Regions from separate parts of the Streptomyces sp. NPDC057136 genome, predicted to be linked through region 3. Evidence: riboswitches for the same ligand, from Rfam matches in the RefSeq annotation. Region 3 holds a riboswitch; each other region holds the start of a gene.
What was found. A riboswitch is a leader RNA that binds a small molecule or an ion and turns the genes downstream of it on or off. The one in region 3 is predicted to bind thiamine pyrophosphate.
Positions count from the first base shown of each region.

Region 1: it holds a riboswitch for thiamine pyrophosphate, as region 3 does, so the genes downstream of both, thiO (glycine oxidase ThiO) here and ACFT7S_RS24445 (thiamine ABC transporter substrate binding subunit) in region 3, are expected to answer to the same signal.
Region 2: it holds a riboswitch for thiamine pyrophosphate, as region 3 does, so the genes downstream of both, thiC (phosphomethylpyrimidine synthase ThiC) here and ACFT7S_RS24445 (thiamine ABC transporter substrate binding subunit) in region 3, are expected to answer to the same signal.

Region 1 covers NZ_JBHUUV010000039.1:31,065-38,644, forward strand. The annotation lists gene ACFT7S_RS32415 (thiazole synthase) at 1-454, opposite strand, end outside; gene thiS (sulfur carrier protein ThiS) at 459-683, opposite strand; gene thiO (glycine oxidase ThiO) at 680-1,870, opposite strand; TPP riboswitch at 1,868-1,980, opposite strand; gene ACFT7S_RS32430 (NAD(P)/FAD-dependent oxidoreductase) at 2,111-3,355, shown strand; gene ACFT7S_RS32435 (Rv2175c family DNA-binding protein) at 3,436-3,801, shown strand; gene thiE (thiamine phosphate synthase) at 3,877-4,527, shown strand; gene metF (methylenetetrahydrofolate reductase [NAD(P)H]) at 4,663-5,580, shown strand; gene ACFT7S_RS32450 (hypothetical protein) at 5,631-6,539, shown strand; gene ACFT7S_RS32455 (phytoene desaturase family protein) at 6,556-7,580, opposite strand, start outside.
Region 2 covers NZ_JBHUUV010000059.1:25,529-30,623, reverse strand. The annotation lists gene thiC (phosphomethylpyrimidine synthase ThiC) at 1-1,615, opposite strand, end outside; TPP riboswitch at 1,608-1,741, opposite strand; gene ACFT7S_RS36560 (YibE/F family protein) at 1,813-3,141, shown strand; gene ACFT7S_RS36555 (SsgA family sporulation/cell division regulator) at 3,156-3,593, opposite strand; gene ACFT7S_RS36550 (IclR family transcriptional regulator) at 3,695-4,465, opposite strand; gene ACFT7S_RS36545 (DUF5326 family protein) at 4,705-4,917, opposite strand; gene ACFT7S_RS36540 (cupin domain-containing protein) at 5,069-5,095, opposite strand, start outside.
Region 3 covers NZ_JBHUUV010000022.1:35,196-42,775, reverse strand. The annotation lists gene ACFT7S_RS24455 (phosphatidate cytidylyltransferase) at 1-352, shown strand, start outside; gene rlmN (23S rRNA (adenine(2503)-C(2))-methyltransferase RlmN) at 457-1,563, shown strand; TPP riboswitch at 1,607-1,723, shown strand; gene ACFT7S_RS24445 (thiamine ABC transporter substrate binding subunit) at 1,808-2,905, shown strand; gene ACFT7S_RS24440 (ABC transporter permease) at 2,977-4,626, shown strand; gene ACFT7S_RS24435 (ABC transporter ATP-binding protein) at 4,629-5,681, shown strand; gene ACFT7S_RS24430 (SRPBCC domain-containing protein) at 5,770-6,222, shown strand; gene ACFT7S_RS24425 (hypothetical protein) at 6,265-7,431, opposite strand; gene ACFT7S_RS24420 (ABC transporter ATP-binding protein) at 7,413-7,580, opposite strand, start outside.

The DNA.
Region 1 (7,580 bases), on a different contig from region 3:
TGATCGCCGCACACCCCACGTCCTCCAGCTTCCGGGCCAGCACCGGATCGTCGTTGGTGTACGGCAGGACAGTGAACCCGTCGTCCACGAGGATCTCGGCGGCGTCCAGCAGCTCGATCGGGTCGGGCAGCAGCGTGCGCTCGTCCGCCACGACCTCCAGCTTGACCCAGTCGGTGCCCAGCGCCTCCCGGGCCAGCCGGGCGGTCAGGACGGCCTCGCCCGCGGTGAAGCAGCCCGCCGTGTTCGGCAGGACGCGGATGGAGAGCCGTTCCAGGACGGAGAGGACCGAGCCCCGCACGGTCGGGTCCAGCCTGCGCATCGCCACCGTGGTCAGTTCGGTGCCGGAGGCGAGCAGGGAGCGCTCCAGGACCTCCAGGCTCGGAGCGCCGCCCGTGCCCATGATCAGCCGGGAGGAGAAGGGCGTACCGGCGAGAGTGAAGAGATCGTCGGACATCCGGTCAGCCTCCCTGGACTGCGGTGAGGACCTCGACGCGGTCTCCGTCGGCGAGCGCGGTGGCGGACCACTGGCTGCGCGGGACGACGGTCTCGTTGACGGCCGCGGCCACCCCGGAGTGCGAGACGGTGAGCGTCGCCACGAGGGTGTCCAGCGGGGTGTCGTGGGGAACGCTTCGGCGTTCCCCGTTCACGGAGATCAGAACGGGGCCGGACAGGTGCTCGGTCATGCGGGCTGCTCCTGAGGTACGGGGGCGGCGGAGGGCGAGGGGGTGAAACGGCTGGGTGTGAAGGCGCGGCCCACGTCCGGCAGTTCGCCGGTGGTCAGCACATGCGCCATCACCTCGCCGGTGACCGGGGTCAGCAGCACCCCGTTGCGGTGGTGGCCGGTGGCGAGATGGAGGCCGGGCAGGGCCGTCGGGCCCAGCAGCGGCGCGTTGTCGGGGGAGGCGGGGCGCAGGCCCGCCCGGGTCTCGGTGAGCGGCAGCTCGGTGATGCCGGGCACCAGCTCGTGCGCGTCGCGCAGCAGCTCGTACACCCCGCCCGCCGTGACGGTGGTGTCCCAGCCCAGCTCCTCGCTGGTGGCGCCGACGACCAGCTCGCCGTTCTCCCGTGGGACGAGATAGAGGTGACTGCCGCGGACCACGGCGCGCACCGTCCGGCTGAGGAAGGGGGCGTACGCGGGTGGCACGGTCAGCCGCAGCACCTGGCCCTTGACCGGTCGGACCGGCGGCACGACCTCGTCGGGCAGCCCCGCGAGCCGGCCGCTGAGACTGCCCGCGGCGAGGACGACCTGGTCGGCGGAGAGCTCGGTCCCTCCCGCGAGCACGGCTCCGGCGGCGCGGTCGTGCGTGATGGTCAGCCGCTCGGTCCAGGCCCGGTGGAAGACCACCCCGGCGCGCTCGCAGGCGGTCAGCAGCGCCGCGGCCAGCCGTCGCGGATCGACCTGGTGGTCGCCGTCGACGCGCAGCCCGCCGCGTACGCCCGGGGCCAGCATCGGTTCCAGGCGGCGGCACTCGCGCCCGGTGAGCCACTCGGACGCCAGCCCCGAACGCTGCTGCAACGCGTGCAGTTCGCGCAGATGGGCACGGTCGTCGGAGTCGAGTGCCACGGCCAGGGTGCCGCAGGCGCGGAAGCCGATCTCCTGGCCGCTCGCCTCCTCCAGCTCAGCCGCGAACGCGGGATAGCGGGCGGCGGACGCGACATTGAGGCCGAGCAGGGTCTGCTCGCCGTAGTGGAGTTCGGTGACGGCGGCGAGCATCCCGGCCGCCACTCCGGCGGCTCCGCCGCCCGGCTCGGGATCGGCCACCGCCGTGCGCAGGCCGCGTTGCGCCGCCCGCCAGGCGGTCACCAGCCCGATGATGCCGCCCCCGATGACGAGGACGTCGCATCCGTTTCCGTTCCTTGGAGCACGCATGGGCTTCCAGCCCCTCCCTTCGCCGGCATGACCCGGATCAGGTTCGTACGGTCGGAGGCCGCCCAGCCTCCCTCTCAGCCCGGTGCGTCCGGGCTCCCGCGAGTCTTTTACGTTGGCCACCCTAAACCCCGTCACCCGTGGTCAGTAAGACCCACTGAACGACCTGCTCGGGCCGTCGCGTCCCGGCCTTCGTGCGGGAACCATCATCCTGACGAACCGTCAGGTGCTTAAGGTGGACGGGTGAGCGAGCAGACGGAACAGCAGACAGCGGGACGCCTGACCCGGCACGTCGTGGTCGTCGGGGCGGGCATGGCCGGTGTGCAGACCGCGGTGGCCCTGCGCGAACAGGGCTTCACCGGACCCGTCACGCTGATCGGCGCCGAACCGCATCAGCCGTACGACCGGCCGCCGCTCTCCAAGGCGGTCCTGCTCGGCAAGGCCGAGGACTCCGCCTTCGACATCGACTTCGAGGCGCTCGACATCACCCTGCGTCTCGGGCTCGACGTGACAGGGCTGCGGCCCGGGGCGCACGAACTGGACACCGTGGACGGCCCCGTCCCGTACGACACCCTGGTCGTCGCCACCGGCGCGGAACCGATCGTGCTGCCCGGCTCCGAGGGCGTCCAGGGCGTCCACCTCCTGCGCACCCTCGACGACGCCGCACGGCTGCGGCCCGTCCTGGAGCGGCAGCACGACATCGTGGTCGTGGGGGCGGGCTGGATCGGCGCGGAGTTCGCCACCGCCGCCCGCGCCGCGGGCTGTGCGGTCACCGTCGTCGAGGCGGCCGAGCGCCCCCTCGCGGGCGCCCTGCCCGCCGAGGTCGCCGTCCCCATGGCCCACTGGTACGCGCAGAGCGGCGCCGAACTCCTCACCGGCGCCCGGGTGGCCCGGATCGAACCCGGCGCCGTCGTCCTCGCGGACGGCCGCGTGATCCAGGCCGGGGCGGTGGTCGTGGGCATCGGCGCCCGGCCCGCCACCGGCTGGCTGGCCGGCTCCGGCATCGCACTCGGCCCGGACGGCTCGGTCACCGCGGACAGCGGGCTGCGCAGCTCACTGCCCGATGTGTACGCGGTCGGGGACTGCGCCTCCTTCCCCTCCGCCCGCTACGGCGAACGTCTGCTCGTCCATCACTGGGACAACGCGCTCCAGGGCCCTCGGACCGTCGCCGCCGCCATCGTCGCCACCGACGGTGACGAGCAGCCGCAGCCGTACGACCCGGTGCCCTACTTCTGGTCCGAGCAGTTCGACCGGTTCGTGCAGTACGCGGGCCACCACGCGGGCGCGGACACCCTGCTGTGGCGCGGCGACCCGGCGGAAGCCGCCTGGTCGGTGTGCTGGCTGCGCGAAGGAGTCCTGGTCGCGGTGCTTGCCGTCGGCCGTCCGCGCGACCTGGCGCAGGGGCGCAAACTCATCGAATCGGGCGCCCACGTCGACCCGGAACGGGCCGCCGACCTGGCCGTACCGCTGAAATCGGCGAAGCTCTGACAACGCTCCGACACCACCTCGTGCCCCCATACGGCCGCCCCGGCTACCGACTGTCAGTCCGGGATGGCACGCTTGTCCCTGTGACCGAGATTGACGCAAAGATCGATGCTCTCGTCCCTGCCTGGCTCTACCTCCCCGACATCGCGGAAATGCTCGATATCGAGGTGACGCGCGCGCGGCAGCTGGTCAGGGATGGCCAGCTCATCGCCGTACGACGCGGTGAGAACCGGGCACTCCAGGTGCCTGCCGCCTTCATCGACGGCGACAAGGTGGTCAAGGGCCTCCCCGGGCTCCTGACGGTCCTGAGGGACGACGGCTACAACGACGGAGAGATGCTGGAGTGGCTCTTCACTCCCGACCCGACCCTGCCCGGTACCCCCGCGCAGGCGTTGAGTGAGAATCGCGGTACGGAGGTGAAGCGCCGCGCCCAGGCGCTCGCCGTCTGACCGAGACAACCGCACACGGAGTGCGGGCCGTGCCACACGGCCCGCACTCCGCCGTACCGACGGGGGAACCTCACCATGTCCACGCCTCGCACGCTGCTGTCCGGCGCCCGGCTCTATCTGTGCACGGACGCACGCAAGCGGCAGGGCGACCTCCCCGCGTTCCTGGACGCCGTTCTCAGCTCCGGCGTGGACATCGTCCAACTGCGCGACAAGGGCATGGAGGCCGGGGAGGAGCTCGAACACCTCGCGGTGTTCGCCGACGCCTGTAAGCGCCACGGGAAACTCCTCGCGGTGAACGACCGCGCCGATGTCGCCCACGCCATCGGTTCCCACGTACTGCACCTCGGGCAGGGAGACCTGCCCGTGCCGGCCGCCCGGGCCGTCATCGGCCCGGACATCGTCATCGGCCGTTCCACCCACGCCGAGTCCGAGGTCGACGCCGCGGTGGCCGAGCCCGGCGTGGACTACTTCTGCACGGGCCCCTGCTGGCCCACCCCGACCAAGCCCGGCCGCTACGCACCCGGCCTCGGGCTCGTCCGGTACGCGGCCTCGCTCGACCAGTCACGCCCCTGGTTCGCCATCGGCGGGATCGACGCGGGCAATCTGGACGAGGTGCTGGACGCGGGCGCCCGCCGGGTCGTCGTCGTACGGGCGATCACCGAGGCCGATGATCCCGCCGCTGCCACGGCCCGCCTCGCCGAGCGCATCAGGGCACGCGTCAGCTGAGCAGGGCGGTTGTCCGGGGCCGCGGCCGGGCTGCTGTCCGTGTTGCTGTCCGAAGGGTGGACAACAACCCATTCAATTCGGGCAAATTGCACCGATCTGGTTGGGTGACCGCCCGGCCCTGGTTAACCTCCCAGTATGGCCCTTGGCACACCTTCCACCAGGACGGATCACGCGCGCACCGTGCGTGAGCTGCTCACGACCGGCAAGACCTCGTACTCGTTCGAGTTCTGGGCGCCCAAGACCGAAAAGGGCGAGCGGAACCTCTGGAACGCGCTGCGCCGGGTCGAGGCCGTCGCCCCGAGCTTCGTCTCCGTGACGTACGGGGCCGGTGGCTCCACCCGCTCCGGGACGGTCAGGGCGACGCAGCAGATCGCCGAGGACTCCACGCTGACGCCCGTCGCGCACCTCACCGCCGTCGACCACTCCATCGCGGAACTGCGCAACATGGTCGGCCAGTACGCGGACGCCGGAATCCGGAACATCCTCGCCGTGCGCGGAGACCCGCCCGGCGACCCGATGGGCGAGTGGGTCAAGCACCCGCGAGGTGTGCGGTACGCGGCCGACCTCGTCCGGCTCATCAAGGAATCCGGCGATTTCTGTGTCGGCGTCGCCGCCTTTCCCGAAATGCACCCGCGGTCGATCGACTGGGACACCGACATCGGTCATTTCGTGGACAAGTGCCGTGCCGGTGCCGATTATGCGATCACTCAGATGTTCTTCAATCCGGAAGACTATCTGCGGATGCGTGACCGTGTCGTCGCTGCCGGTTGCGAAACGCCCATCATTCCCGAGGTCATGCCGCTCACGAGCGTCAGGCAGCTGGAAAGGTTCGCCCAGCTCAGCAACGCATCCTTCCCTTCCTCGTTGAAAGAGCGCATCCTCGCCGCCAAGGACGATCCCGCCGCTGTACGCTCCATTGGCATCGAGTTCGCAACGGAGTTCTGCGCGCGGTTGCTCTCCGAGGGTGTCCCCGGACTGCACTTCATTACGCTCAACAACTCGACGGCAACGCTCGAGATCTACGAGAATCTCGGACTGCACAAGCAGTCGTGACCGGCCGTACCCGCCACCACCCGGGGCGGTGGCCGTAGGAGGGGGCGGGCGTGGGCTGGACGGTCCTCTACATCGCATTCGGCATCGTGGCGTTGTGGCTGCTCGGTGAGGTGCTGCTGCAGTACAAGGCGCGGCTGCGCTGGCGGCTCCTCGCCTTCGCCGGATTCCTCGGTGTGGTCATAGGTGTCCTGATCCCGTCCGTGCTGGTGATCGCCCTGGGCGCGATCGCCTTCGCGACCGGTCAGACCTATGTGACGCTTTCCTTCCGGCGGGGCTTCTCCACGGGCTGGGCCATAGGGGGCAGCCCCGGCGAGAGCCGCCGTCGCCGAGGCGGAGCCGAGCGCGCCGACACCAGGGAACCCACCCTCGAGGTCTCCGACCTGGAGTACCAGGGCGCCGAACCGGAAGGTCCCGCCGCGGTCTACGCGCCGGAACCGCTGCCGGACGACACCGGGCAGTACGGCGTGTACACCGAGACCGCCTACGCGGCCACGGGTGCCGGCGGGAGCCGGACGGAGCAGGGCGAAGCCCCGTACGACGCCTACGCGCCCTACCCCGACTACAACCAGCCAGCCCAGGACACCTATGCCGGGCAGGACGGCTACGCCACGCAGGGCACGCCGGGCCAGGACACCTACGCGGGCCAGTACGACTACGGCACGGGCCAGCAGAGCTACGCGGCGTACTCCGACCCGTACATCGGGACCGGCACCACCGGCGGCGCCGCGCCGTACGGCTCGTACGACAGCTACGGCAACGGGTACGACAGCTACGGGGGCCAGCAGCAGTACGCCGAGCCCTACCCGCAGCAGTACGGCGAGACCCCGCCGGGCGGGGTCTGGGTTCCGCAGCAGCGCGAGGCCGAGCAGTACCCGCCGATGCCGCAGCAGGAGCCCGCGGAGCCCGCGCCGTACGGAAACGGGTACGACACCGGTCAGAACGAGCCGTACCGCTACTGATCAGGGCCCCGGGGACTCACCGGGAGCCGCGGAATCCGTCGCCCTCCACGATGAGTCCGGCGACCAGCGCCCCCGACATCCCGGCGTGCGCCAGTCCGCCGCCGGGATGCGACCAGCCGCCCGCCAGATACAGGCCAGGCAGCCGGGTGCGGTTGCCGGGGTGCAGCCAGGCTCCGCCGGCTCCGGCCAGCGCGGGCGCCGGCACCGAACCGCCCTCGGCGCCGGTGTCCGCAGCGGTCTCGGCGGGCGTCCGCACCTCCGCATGGATCACCCGGTCCCGCAGGCCGGGCACGGCGGCGCAGGCCACACCGATCACCGTGTCCGCGAACCGCTCGCGCAGCGCCGCGTCCGTCCAGTCGACCGGGCCGTGCGGAGCCACCGTCGCCATCAACGTCACCGCCTCGTGCGCCTCGTCCGGGCGGGTCGACGGATCGTCGGGCCGCACCACCGTCACGGTCGGCCGCTCGGCGATCCGGCCCCCGAACACGGCATCCCGCTCCTCCGCCCCGTCCGCGCCGTGCACCACGGTCCGGTGCACCGCACCGGGCTCCCGGGCGCCGCGCAACGACAGCAGAACCAGGAACCGGCCCGGCACCGAACCGCTCCCCGGACGCGGCTGCGCCACCACGTCCCCGTCCTGCCACAGCTCCTGACCCGTCACCAGTTCGGGACGCGGCTGCGCGGCCAGCACCACATGATCGGCCTCGGCGCTCTCCCCGTCCGCCAGCTCGACGCCCGCCGCCCGGCCGTCCTTCTCGACGATCCGGACGACCTCGGCCCCGAAGACGAAGGTCACCCGCCGGGCCAGACACCGCTCGTACAGCGCCTCGGCCAGCGCTCGTATGCCCCCGATGACGTACCAACTGCCGAAGGTCTCCTGCATGTACGGCACGAGGGCGGCGCTCGCCGGAGCGTGGCGCGGGTCCAGTCCGTACGACAGGGCGTACCCGTCGAGCAGGGCCGCCAGCCGGGGGTCCGCCAGCTCCCACGCGCCGATCTCCGCCACCGTCCCCGCCTGCAGGGGCGAGCGCAGCAGCCTGC
Region 2 (5,095 bases), on a different contig from region 3:
GCAGCGTCTCGTCGTGGAACTCCCGTGCCGTGACCGGGTCGAGCGCCAGGTTGAACTGGTCCTCCCAGCGGAACTCGAACCGGGCGTCGGACAGCGCGTCGTCCCAGTCCTGCGCCCCCGGGTGCCCCTTGGCCAGGTCCGCAGCATGCGCCGCGATCTTGTACGTGATGACGCCGGTCTTCACGTCGTCCCGGTTCGGCAGACCCAGGTGCTCCTTGGGCGTGACGTAACAGAGCATCGCCGTGCCCCACCAGGCGATCATCGCGGCGCCGATCCCCGAGGTGATGTGGTCGTACGCCGGGGCGACATCCGTGGTCAGCGGGCCGAGCGTGTAGAACGGCGCCTCCTCGCAGATCTCCTGCTGGAGGTCGATGTTCTCCTTGATCTTGTGCATCGGGACGTGGCCCGGACCCTCGATCATCGTCTGGACACCGAACCGCTTGGCAACGGTGTTCAGTTCGCCGAGGGTACGCAGCTCCGCGAACTGCGCCTCGTCGTTTGCGTCGGCGATGGAACCGGGGCGCAGACCGTCGCCCAGCGAGTACGTCACGTCGTACGTCGCGAGGATCTCGCAGAGCTCCTCGAAGTTCTCGTACAGGAACGACTCCTTGTGGTGCGCAAGGCACCAGGCCGCCATGATCGAGCCACCGCGCGAGACGATGCCGGTCTTGCGGCGCGCGGTCAGCGGGACGTACGGCAGACGCACGCCGGCGTGCACCGTCATGTAGTCGACGCCCTGCTCCGCCTGCTCGATGACGGTGTCCTTGTAGATCTCCCAGGTCAGCTCCTCGGCCCTGCCGTCGACCTTTTCGAGGGCCTGGTAGAGCGGCACGGTGCCGATCGGCACGGGGGAGTTGCGCAGCACCCACTCACGGGTGGTGTGGATGTTGCGGCCGGTGGACAGGTCCATGACCGTGTCGGCGCCCCACTTGGTCGCCCAGGTCATCTTGTCCACCTCCTCCTCGATGGAGGAGGTGACCGCGGAGTTGCCGATGTTCGCGTTGACCTTCACCAGGAATCGCTTGCCGATGATCATCGGCTCGATCTCCGGGTGGTTGACGTTGACCGGCATGACGGCCCGGCCCGCGGCGATCTCCTCGCGTACGACCTCGGGCTCGACGTTCTCCCGGATCGCGACGTACTCCATCTCCGGGGTGATGTCGCCGCGCCGGGCGTACGCGAGCTGGGTGACGGGCCGTCCGTCGCGGCTGCGGCGCGGCTGCCGCGGACGGCCGGGGAAGACCGCGTCCAGGTTGCGCAGGCCGCCGCGGGGCGAGGTGTGCTTGAGGCCGTCGTCCTCGGGGCGGCCGGGGCGTCCGGTGTACTCCTCGGTGTCTCCGCGGGAGATGATCCAGTTCTCCCGAAGCGGCGCGAGTCCGCGCCGGACGTCGGTGTCGATGGCGGGATCGGTGTACGGCCCCGACGTGTCGTACAGCGTCACGTCCTTGCCGTTGGTGAGGTGCACCTGACGAACCGGCACCCGGAGGTCCGGGCGTGAGCCCTGGACGTATCCCTTGTGCCAGCCGATGGACTTCCCGGCCTCGCTGTTCGGTGCGTCCTGCGCATTCTGCGCATTCTGCTCCGAGGCAGGCGTGCGTGCGTCCGCTGTGGTCATGAGACCTACTCCCTACGCCGGCATTACCCGGTAACAGGTTCGGCGGTCGGCGCAGCCTGTTCCGTACCGGTGTACGGAGGTCAGCGCCCTCTCAGCCCGGTGCTCCGAGCTCCCGCGTGTGCAAAGGTGCCACCACGCTAGCGTCCTTCATGGCGTGCTGAATAGGGGGCCCCTCCCGTTCTTGCGATGATCGCCCGGTGACCTCCTCCCAAAGCGATCCCGAACCGCAGGGCAGCCCGCACGGCCACTCGCACAGTCATGGCCCTGCCGCCCCCGTCTCCAGGCATCTGCGCAAGGTCATCGCGGCCGTGCTGATTCCGTTCGCCACCGCGGTCCTTGTCGGCCTCGTGGTGTTCTGGCCCGGTGGCGCCCCCGCCCACGAGCGCACAGGTGTCGGCTTTGACCGGCAGACCCAGTCCGGCAAGGTGGTCCAGGTCGACAAGGTGGACTGCGCGGAGGTCAACGCCGCGCAGGTACCGCCGACCGGTGACACCTCGACCCCCTCGGGACGCGAGGCGGTCAACGAGCAGACGGGGGACTGCGAGAAGGCCACGATCGAAGTGACCAGCGGCGAGGACAAGGGGCGGACTTTCGTCGAAGTCGTCCAGCCGGACGCCCCGAGGCAGCTGCACGAGGGTCAGGGCGTGGTCGTGGCGTACGCGCCCGACGCACCCCGTGACCTCCAGTACTCGGTGACCGATGTGAACCGGAAGTTCCCGATGGCTCTGCTGGCCGGGATCTTCGCGCTGGCCGTGGTCGCGGTGGGCAGGATGCGCGGCGTGATGGCGCTGATCGCGCTCGTCGTCTCGTTCGGCGTGCTGACCCTGTTCATCCTGCCGGCGATCCTTCAGGGCTCGAATCCCCTGGTCGTCGCGCTGATCGGGGCGAGCGCCATCATGCTGGCGGCGCTCTACATGTGCCACGGCCTGACGGCCCGTACGTCCGTGGCCGTCATCGGCACACTCATCTCACTGCTGCTGATCGGTCTGCTCGGCTCGCTCTTCATCGGCTGGGCGAGTCTGTCCGGCAACACCGACGACAACACCGGTCTCATCCACGGCCTGTATCCGGACATCGATATGAGCGGTCTGCTGCTTGCGAGCGTCATCATCGGTTCGCTCGGCGTGCTCGACGACGTGACCGTCACCCAGACGTCGGCGGTCTGGGAACTGCACCAGGCGGACCCGACGATGGGGGCACGGAAGCTCTACAAGGCGGGGATCAGGATCGGCCGCGATCACATCGCCTCGGTCGTCAACACCCTCGTGCTCGCCTACGCGGGGGCCGCGCTGCCCCTGCTGCTGCTCTTCTCCATTGCCCAGAGCAGCATGGGGACGGTGGCCAACAGCGAACTGGTGGCGTCGGAGATCGTCCGAACGCTGGTCGGTTCGATCGGACTGGTCGCCTCGGTGCCGTTGACGACGGCGCTCGCGGCGCTGGTGGTCTCCGCGGACCGCACAGGGGGCGCGGAAGCCGGAGCTCCTGCACCCGCACGGACCGGGAGAGGCCGTCGTCGCAAGACGTAGCGACGGACGCCCCCTCAGCCGGCGTTCTGCTCCTCGGCGAGAATCCGGCCCAGCGCCACTTCGAGGCTGCCCTCGAAGTCACTCAGCGTGTGTTCCTGACCGAGCGGCACCAGTTTGTCCGTCCGGTCGAGAAACGCCACGAGAGGCGCCGTGCCGGCCCGGAAGAGCGCACGGTCCACTCCCACCTGGAGCCGGATGTGTACATCGGAAAGCCCTTCGGGCTCGGTCGGACCGATGTGCACATCCCCGTCGCCGCTGGGGCTGTTGAGACCGTCGAGCAGCAGCTCACGGCCAAAAGCCCAGGTGACAGGGGCGTCGCCCGGCAGGTGGAAGGTCATACGGATCGCGTAAGGATCGGCCACCTCGTACCGGAGCTCCACCGGAATACGGAAGGAGAGCTCCTCGGAAACGAGGAAGCTCATCATGACCTCTGCTTGAACCGACTCGCGCATCGTTCAACCCCGCGGTAGATGAAACTGGCCAGGAATGATCCCCAGTGACCCTATTGACGCCATCGTGGTGCACCAGATAGCAGATCACAAGGAGTGATTTTTCAGATACTGATAGAGAGCACGAGCGAGCGCAAGAGGTCCGTGACCTCGTTGCGTAGCTGTTCGACTGCGGGGAGCAACCGATCCTGTTGGTCAAAGGGCAGAGAAATGGCCATCGTCGCCACGGTGGTGCCCACCGTGATCGGGATGGCCGCGCAGATCGTTCCCAAGGCATATTCCTGTCGTTCAATGACAGGCTCCATGCGTTCCGTCGATCGCAAACGCTCAAGAAGCGACTCACGATCTCGCACAGAGTGAGGGGTCAGGGGCTGCACGGGATGGCGGTCGAGATGATCCCCGCGGGCGGTCTCGTCGAGCTGTCTCAGCAGGCACTGGCCGATCGCGTGAGCGTGACCGGTCTCGCGGAACGCGGCCCATTCGTCGACGGCGGGATTGGCGGGGGTGTCCGCGACCGCGATGAGTTCGATCTCACCCTCGCGGTAGATGGCGCAGTACACCGGCACACCGATGGCGTCGCGCCAGCGCGCGAGCGAATCGGTCATGACGCTGCGACGATTCTGCACAGCACCACCGTCGATCAGCCGCTCGGCGGCGTCGCCGAAAAGGAAGACGCCGTTCTCCCGGCGCAGATATCCCTCATGGGTCAGGGTGCGCAGCAGGTGGTACGCGGTCGGAAGCGGAAGCCCTGCTTCCCGTGCGAGTTGCTTCGCAGGCGCCCCGTCGCGATGGGTGCCCACAGCCTCCAGCAGCCTCAATGCCCGCTGCACCGAACCGATCAATGTCGGTACAGCGGTATTCGTTGCTGTGGTCACAGGTCACCCCCAGGCATGGTGACGGGCGGTCAGCCCTCCCGTGGGGGCCGCCCCCACGGACTGCCACAAACCTGGGTCCGGAGACCGGACTGCCGTACAAACCAATGGTCAATTCGATGACGGACAGTTACTTCCCAGGCGGCGGCAGCGATACGCCACTGTATCGGCACCGTGCGCCCGAAGTGCCTTTTCGTCCGGGACTTAGCTCAGCTGGCCTAATCGTCCCGCGACGGCCGTCACTACCAGTCACGGCCCGACGAGGACGAGGACATGAACTTCCGTACGACGAAGACCAGACCACCGACCAGAACGGCGAAAACCAGCACCTTGAAGAGCAGACCGATGACGAAGCCCACCACGCTGGCGATCAGGCTGCCGAACACGACGATCGCGATGACGGGCACCGCGACCCACTTCACCCACCAGGGCATCCCCGCGAATATCTCCTGCACCGCCATCGTCCTTACCTCGTCTCTATGAGTTCCTGCCTCGATGCTAGAGGCGCGGGGGTGGCCGGCGGGTGCTCCCGATCCCTTGAACTCCCCTGATCGATCCCCTAGGGACCGCTGGGTGGTAAGGCAGGGAACGCTGGGTGGTGCCGGCTCAGCCCTCCGGCGGAGAGAAGACCAC
Region 3 (7,580 bases):
CGCGGTGGGCTGGCGCTTCGGCAAGCACAAGCTCGCGCCGCGCATCAGCCCCGGCAAGACCCGCGAGGGCCTGCTCGGTGCCGTGAGTTTCGCCATGGTCGCCGGTGCGCTGTGCATGGAGTTCCTGATCGACGACGGCTCCTGGTGGCAGGGACTGCTGCTGGGTCTCGCGGTCGCCGCCAGTGCCACCCTCGGTGACCTGGGCGAATCCATGATCAAGCGCGATCTGGGGATCAAGGACATGGGCACGCTGCTGCCCGGCCACGGCGGCATCATGGACCGGCTGGACTCGCTGCTGCCGACCGCGCCCGTGGTCTGGCTGCTGCTGGTGCTTTTCGTCGGATCGGGCTGACGCACCGCGTCGGCACACCGTCTGACCTGCAATGTTGTGAGTGAGGGTCCGTTGTCCACAGGACGGCGGGCCCTCACTCGTCTGTCTGCGACACTGGATGAACCATGCCTAAGCCCGGAGAACTCACTTTTGTCGCGCCCCGCGGAGCCACGAAGCCGCCGCGGCATCTCGCCGACCTCACGCCCGACGAGCGCAAGGAAGCAGTCGCCGCGATCGGCGAGAAGCCGTTCCGCGCCAAGCAACTGTCGCAGCACTACTTCGCGCGGTACGCGCACGACCCGTCGGAGTGGACCAACATTCCGGCCGGTTCGCGGGCCGGTCTCGCCGAGGCGCTGTTCCCCGATCTGATGTCCGTGGTGCGGCACATCAGCTGCGACGACGACACCACCCGTAAGACCCTCTGGAAGCTGCATGACGGGACGCTCGTGGAGTCCGTCCTCATGCGCTACCCGGAGCGGGTGACGATGTGCATCTCCTCGCAGGCGGGCTGCGGGATGAACTGCCCGTTCTGCGCCACGGGGCAGGCCGGGCTCGACCGCAATCTGTCGACCGCCGAGATCGTGCACCAGATCGTGGACGGCATGCGGGCGCTGCGTGACGGTGACGTTCCGGGTGGGCCCGCGCGGCTCTCCAATATCGTCTTCATGGGCATGGGCGAGCCCCTCGCCAACTACAAGCGCGTCGTCGGTGCGATCCGCCGGCTGACCGACCCCGAGCCCGACGGGCTGGGCCTTTCGCAGCGCGGGATCACCGTCTCCACCGTGGGCCTGGTGCCCGCGATGCTGCGCTTCGCCGACGAGGGCTTCAAGTGCCGTCTCGCCGTCTCGCTGCACGCCCCGGACGACGAGCTGCGCGACACGCTCGTCCCCGTGAACACGCGCTGGAAGGTGCGGGAGGTGCTGGACGCCGCGTGGGAGTACGAGGCGAAGTCCGGCCGCCGTATCTCCATCGAGTACGCGCTGATCCGCGACATCAACGACCAGGCGTGGCGGGGCGACCGGCTCGGCCGGCTGCTCAAGGGTAAGCGTGTCCACGTCAACCTGATCCCGTTGAACCCGACGCCCGGTTCCAAGTGGACTGCTTCGCGGCCCGAGGACGAGAAGGCGTTCGTCGAGGCCATCGCGGCCCACGGCGTGCCGGTCACGGTCCGGGACACCCGCGGCCAGGAGATCGACGGGGCCTGCGGACAGCTGGCGGCCTCCGAACGCTGAGGTGGAAGGGGCCCGGTGTAACCTGGGCGCCACATTCAACTTCATATTCCGACAGGGGAGCGCCACAGCGCTGAGAGTGCGGCACCAAGGACAGGTTGGCCGCAGACCCTCTGAACCTCGCCCGGGTCATTCCGGGTAGGAAGTTCGGACCTTACTCAAGCTGTTGCGCCCTGCCCGTTTCCCGATGATCACCGGGGAGCGGGCAGGGCCGCGTCTCTTCCTGGTCACGTCCAGGAGGAATCACATGAGCACCACCAAGAAGATCACCGTGACCGCGGTCGCCGCCGCGCTCGGTGTCACGGCTCTCGCGGGCTGCGGCAGTTCCGACGACGCGGCTTCCGAGGGAACGAAGGGCTCAGGCTCCAAGACCGTGACGCTGGTCAGCCACGACTCCTTCAACGCCTCGAAGGACGTACTGAAGGCGTTCACCAAGGAGACCGGCTACACCGTCAAGGTCCTGAAGAGCGGTGACGCCGGTGCCGCTCTCAACCAGGAGATCCTGACCAAGGGCTCCCCGCGCGGTGACGTGTTCTTCGGTGTCGACAACACGCTGCTCTCCCGCGCCCTCGACAACGGCCTGTTCACGCCGTACGAGGCGAAGGGCCTCGACCGGGTCGCGGACGATGTGCAGCTCGACGCGGACAAGCACCGGGTCACGCCCGTCGACACCGGGGACATCTGCGTCAACTACGACAAGAAGTACTTCGCCGACAAGAAGCTCGCGCCGCCGCAGTCCTTCGACGATCTGCTGAAGCCCGCGTACAAGGACCTTCTCGTCACCGAGAACGCCGCCACCTCCTCGCCCGGTCTCGGCTTCCTCCTCGGCACCGTCGCTACCAAGGGCGAGGACGGCTACGAGGACTACTGGAAAAAGCTGAAGGACAACGGCGTCAAGGTCGTCGACGGCTGGGAGCAGGCGTACAACGACGAGTTCTCCGGCTCCGCGGGCGGCAAGAAGGCCAAGGCCGACCGGCCCCTCGTGGTCTCCTACGCCTCCAGCCCGCCCGTCGAGGTGCTGTACGCGGAGCCTCAGCCGGACGAGGCCCCGACCGGCGTCGCCACCGGGACCTGCTTCCGCCAGATCGAGTTCGCGGGTCTGCTGGACGGCGCGAAGAACGAGGCCGGCGGCAAGGCCCTGCTGGACTTCCTGATCGGCCAGAAGTTCCAGGAGGACATGCCGCTGAACATGTTCGTGAACCCGGTCGCGAGCGATGCGAAGCTGCCCGAGCTCTTCACGGAGTTCGGCGCGAAGGTCGACAAGCCGGCAACCGTGGCCCCGGAGAAGATCGCCGAGAACCGTGAGCAGTGGGTCCGGTCGTGGTCCTCACTCGTGGTGAAGTAGCCGGCAGCTCCGTGCGTAAGGGGCAGGGGCGTAAGGGGCAGGTACGCGGGAACGCGGTGCGACTCGGCCTGATGGCCGTGCCCGTCGCGTTCTTCGCGCTGTTCTTCGCCTACCCCGTCGCCGCGATCGTAGGCCGCGGGCTGAAGGACGCGGGCCGGTGGCAGTTCGGCCGGATCGGTGAGGTGCTGGGCCGGCCGGAGATCCTCGACGTCCTGTGGTTCACGACCTGGCAGGCCCTCGCCTCCACGGCGCTCACCCTGATCCTCGCGCTGCCCGGTGCCTATGTGTTCGCCCGCTTCGACTTCCCCGGCAAGCAGCTGCTGCGGGCCGTCGTCACTGTGCCGTTCGTCCTGCCTACCGTGGTCGTCGGGACGGCGTTCCTGGCGCTCCTCGGCCGCGGCGGCTTCCTCGACGAGCTGTGGGGTGTGCGGCTCGACACCACCGTGTGGGCGATCCTGCTCGCCCATGTCTTTTTCAACTACGCCGTGGTCGTACGGACCGTCGGCGGCCTGTGGTCGCAGCTCGACCCCCGGCAGGAGGAGGCCGCCAGGGTCCTCGGTGCCGGCCGGTTCGCTGCCTGGCGCCGGGTGACCCTGCCCGCACTGGCGCCCGCCGTGGCCGCCGCGGCGCTGATGGTCTTCCTCTTCACGTTCACCTCCTTCGGCGTCGTGCAGATCCTCGGCGGCCCGGCCTACTCCACCCTCGAAGTGGAGATCTACCGGCAGACCGCCCAGCTCCTCGATCTGCCGACGGCCGCGGTGCTGACCCTCGTACAGTTCGCCGCGGTCGGCGCGATCCTCGCCGTGCACGCCTGGACCGTACGGCGGCGCGAGACCGCGCTGAAGCTGGTCGATCCGGAACAGACCGCCCGCAGGCCGCGCGGTGCCGGGCAGTGGGCCATGCTCGGCGGGGTGCTGCTGACCGTCCTGCTGCTGATCCTGCTGCCGCTCGGCGTGCTGGTGGAACGCTCCCTGGACGGGCCCGGCGGTTACGGCTTCGCGTTCTACCGGGCCCTGCAGTCCGCCGACGCGAGCGGCTCCACGTTCCTCGTCCCGCCGCTCGAAGCCGTCTGGAACTCGCTTCAGTACGCGCTCGTCGCGACCCTCATCGCGCTCTTCGTCGGCGGGCTCGCCGCGGCGGCGCTGACCATCCCCCACTCTCGGCTTCCCTCGAGCGGGAGGTACCCCCTCGCCGGGCGGCTGGTGCGCGGGTTCGACGCGCTGCTGATGCTGCCGCTCGGGGTGTCCGCCGTGACGGTCGGCTTCGGCTTCCTGATCACGCTCGACAAGCCGCCGCTGGATCTGCGGACGTCCTGGATTCTGGTGCCGCTCGCGCAGGCGCTGGTGGGTGTCCCCTTCGTCGTACGGACCATGCTGCCGGTCCTGCGGGCGGTGGACGGGCGGCTGCGGGAAGCGGCGGCGGTGCTCGGGGCCTCGCCACTGCGGGCCTGGCGCGAGGTCGACCTGCCGCTCGTGCGCAGGGCGCTGCTGGTCGCCGCGGGCTTCGCGTTCGCCGTGTCGCTCGGCGAGTTCGGCGCGACTGTGTTCATCGCGCGCCCGGACAATCCGACGCTGCCGGTCGCGGTGGCCCGGCTGCTGGGGCGGTCCGGAGAGCTCAACTACGGGCAGGCGATGGCGCTCAGCACGATTCTGATGCTCGTCTGCGCGGTGTCGCTGCTTCTGCTGGAACGTATCCGCACCGACCGATCCGGGGAGTTCTGACCATGCTGACACTGGAATCGGCTACGGTCCGCTTCGGGAAGCGGAAGGCGCTCGACGCGGTGGACCTGGAGGTCGCCGACCACGAGATCGTCTGTGTGCTGGGGCCGAGCGGCAGCGGGAAGTCGACGCTGCTGCGGGTGGTCGCCGGGCTGCAGCCGATGGACGGCGGCCGGGTGCTGCTGGGCGGCGCCGACCAGGCGGGGGTGCCGGTGCACCGGCGGGGCCTCGGCCTGATGTTCCAGGACCACCAGCTGTTCCCGCACCGCGATGTCGGCGCCAATGTCGCCTTCGGGCTGCGGATGCACGGTGCCGGGCGGGCGGAGCGGGAGCGCGGAGTGGCCGGGCTGCTCGACCTGGTGGGGCTGCCGGGCGCCGAGCGACGGGCCGTCGCCGCACTGTCGGGCGGCGAGCAGCAGCGTGTCGCGCTCGCCCGTGCGCTCGCCCCCAGCCCGAAACTGCTGATGCTGGACGAGCCCCTGGGGCAGCTGGACCGGAGCCTGCGCGAACGCCTGGTCGTCGAACTCCGTACGCTCTTCGGCCGTCTGGGCACGACGGTGCTGGCGGTCACGCACGACCAGGGCGAGGCGTTCGCGCTCGCCGACCGGGTGGTGGTGATGCGCGACGGGCGGATCGCCCAGACGGGCACCCCGCTGGAGGTCTGGCAGCGGCCCGCTTCCGCGTTCGTCGCCCGCTTCCTCGGCTTCGACAACGTGGTGGACGCCGAGGTGACCGGCACGGTGGCGGACACGGTCTGGGGCAAAGCGGCGGTGTCCGAGGGGGAGTGGCAGGGCTCGTGCGAGCTGCTGGTGCGGCCCGCCGGGGTGCGGATCGGCGCCCCCGAGGACGGCCTGCGCTGCACCGTGGGAGTGCGTACGTTCCGGGGGCACCACGTCTCCGTACTGCTGCACCCGGAGAGCGGGCCCGTGCTGGAGGCGGAGTGCGTGCTGCGGGACACTCCGGAGGAGGGCGCCTCGGTCGGGGTGACCTTCGATGTGGCGGAGACCGTGGTCCTGGCACCTCCGGCCGGGGACCGCTCGAGCAGTGACCGGGAGTGACCGTGGGGTTACCGGCTGGCGGCACCCCTCGGATCCTGGTCCCCTGGAATCGGCAGTACCGTCGGCGGCCCAGGAAAGGACCAGGACCATGAGCGGGTCAGTACGCGAGGGGATCGACCTCACCCGTGTCTTCGAAGCCCCGCGGGAGCGGGTGTTCGAGGCGTGGACGACGCCGGAACGCTTCGCCGCCTGGTACGGGGGCCACGCCGACGTACCGCTCGACCGGGTGGCGATGGATGTCAGGCCGGGCGGGGAGTGGAGCCTGGTCATCGTCGTGCCGGGCACCGAGATGCCCTTTCACGGGGTCTACCGCGAGGTGGTCGAACCGGAGCGGCTGGTCTTCACGCTGAAGGACGCGAGCGCCGCCGACGAGGCCGAGGGCGAGATCGTCACCGCCACGTTCACCGGTCGCGGGCGCACCACCGAGATGACGTTCCGCCAGCGCGGCGGGAATCTCACCCCCGAGCAGTACGCGGCGGCGGAGGACGGCTGGGAGGCGTTCTTCGACACCCTCACCACGGTCCTCGCGGACACCCGCTAGGGCCGCCGGACCCTGCTCCCCGATCCGGCCCTCGCGGACCCGTCAGGCGGTCAGGGGCAGCGCGGCCAGCGCAGCCACCGCCCAGGTCAGCGGGGCGAACACGGCCAGCAGCGCGCCCGCGCGCAGTGCGGTGACGCTGCGCAGCGACGATGCCGGGGCGCCCATCCTGAGCAGCGTGTCGGCCGTCTGGACGCGGGCCTGCTTGGCCTCCAGCGCCGACGTCAGCAGCGTCGCCGTCGTACAGCCAAGGACGAGCGCCGCACCGAGGGCGGTGAGGGGACCGAAGGGGCGGGGCCCCGTCCCGTACAGCGCGACGGCCGCGATCACGCCCGACAGCACCGCGCAGAGTACCCCGATCGGGCGGCCGATCCGGCGCGACTCGTCCATCAGAACCCGGCCCGCGAGCAGACGGATGGCTCCCGGGCGCACCGCCTGGAGCAGCTGCCCGCAGAGGTAGGTGAGGCCGGGGCCGGCCATGGCCAGGCCGATCGCCGTCAGGGTCCAGCCCGCCAGTACGCCGGCCGGGGTGGCGTCCAGCCGGCCAGGCAGCGGGAACGGGCTGCCCGCCGCTCCCCGGCTCGCGTACGCCTCGACCGCGAGACCGGCCGCCGTCAGGGCGACGCCCCACGGCAGACCGGACGGAGCCCAGGACGGACCGGCCTCCTCGGCGGTCTCGGCGGTGTCGGCGGGGGGATTCAGGGGCCGGGCACGCAGTGCGAGCGCACTCGCGAGCGCGGAGGCCACCGGTACGAGGGTGAGCAGGGTGAGGGCGGCTGCCAGCGGCAACGGGGCGTCCGCGCCCAGCAGTTCGGCAGCGCCGCCGTCGAACGGCAGCCCGGTCAGATCGCCGCGCAGGTGGAGGAAGAAGAGCAGGGCCACCATCGAGCCGAGCGTGGTGGAGACCGCGGTGGAGACGGCCGCGAGTACGGAGAGTCTGACCGGCCCGAGTCCGATGGCGGAGAGCCCGGGGCGCGGCCGGGTGCCCGGGTCCGTCCGGGCCACCGCGACGGCGAACTGCACGGTGGCCGCCAGCGGGACGAAGCACCACAGCAGCCGCAGCACCGAACCGGTGGCCTGTGCCGGGTGCCCGGAGGCGTATCCCAGGGTGCACAGCAGCAGGAAGCCGACCCCGGCCGACGCGGCGGCGACGAGCAGGCGCCGCATCAGCACCAGGGGATGCGTACCGCGGGTCAGACGGAGAGCGAGCACGCCGGGCGGCCTTCCGTATCGGATACGGCGGGCAGGGAGACGGTGCTGACGCGGCGGCCGTCCAGCAGGGCGACGGCGCGGTCGGCGAGGGCGGCGACCTCCACGTCATGGGTGGCGAGGACGACCGTGATGCCGTGCGAGCGGGCCGC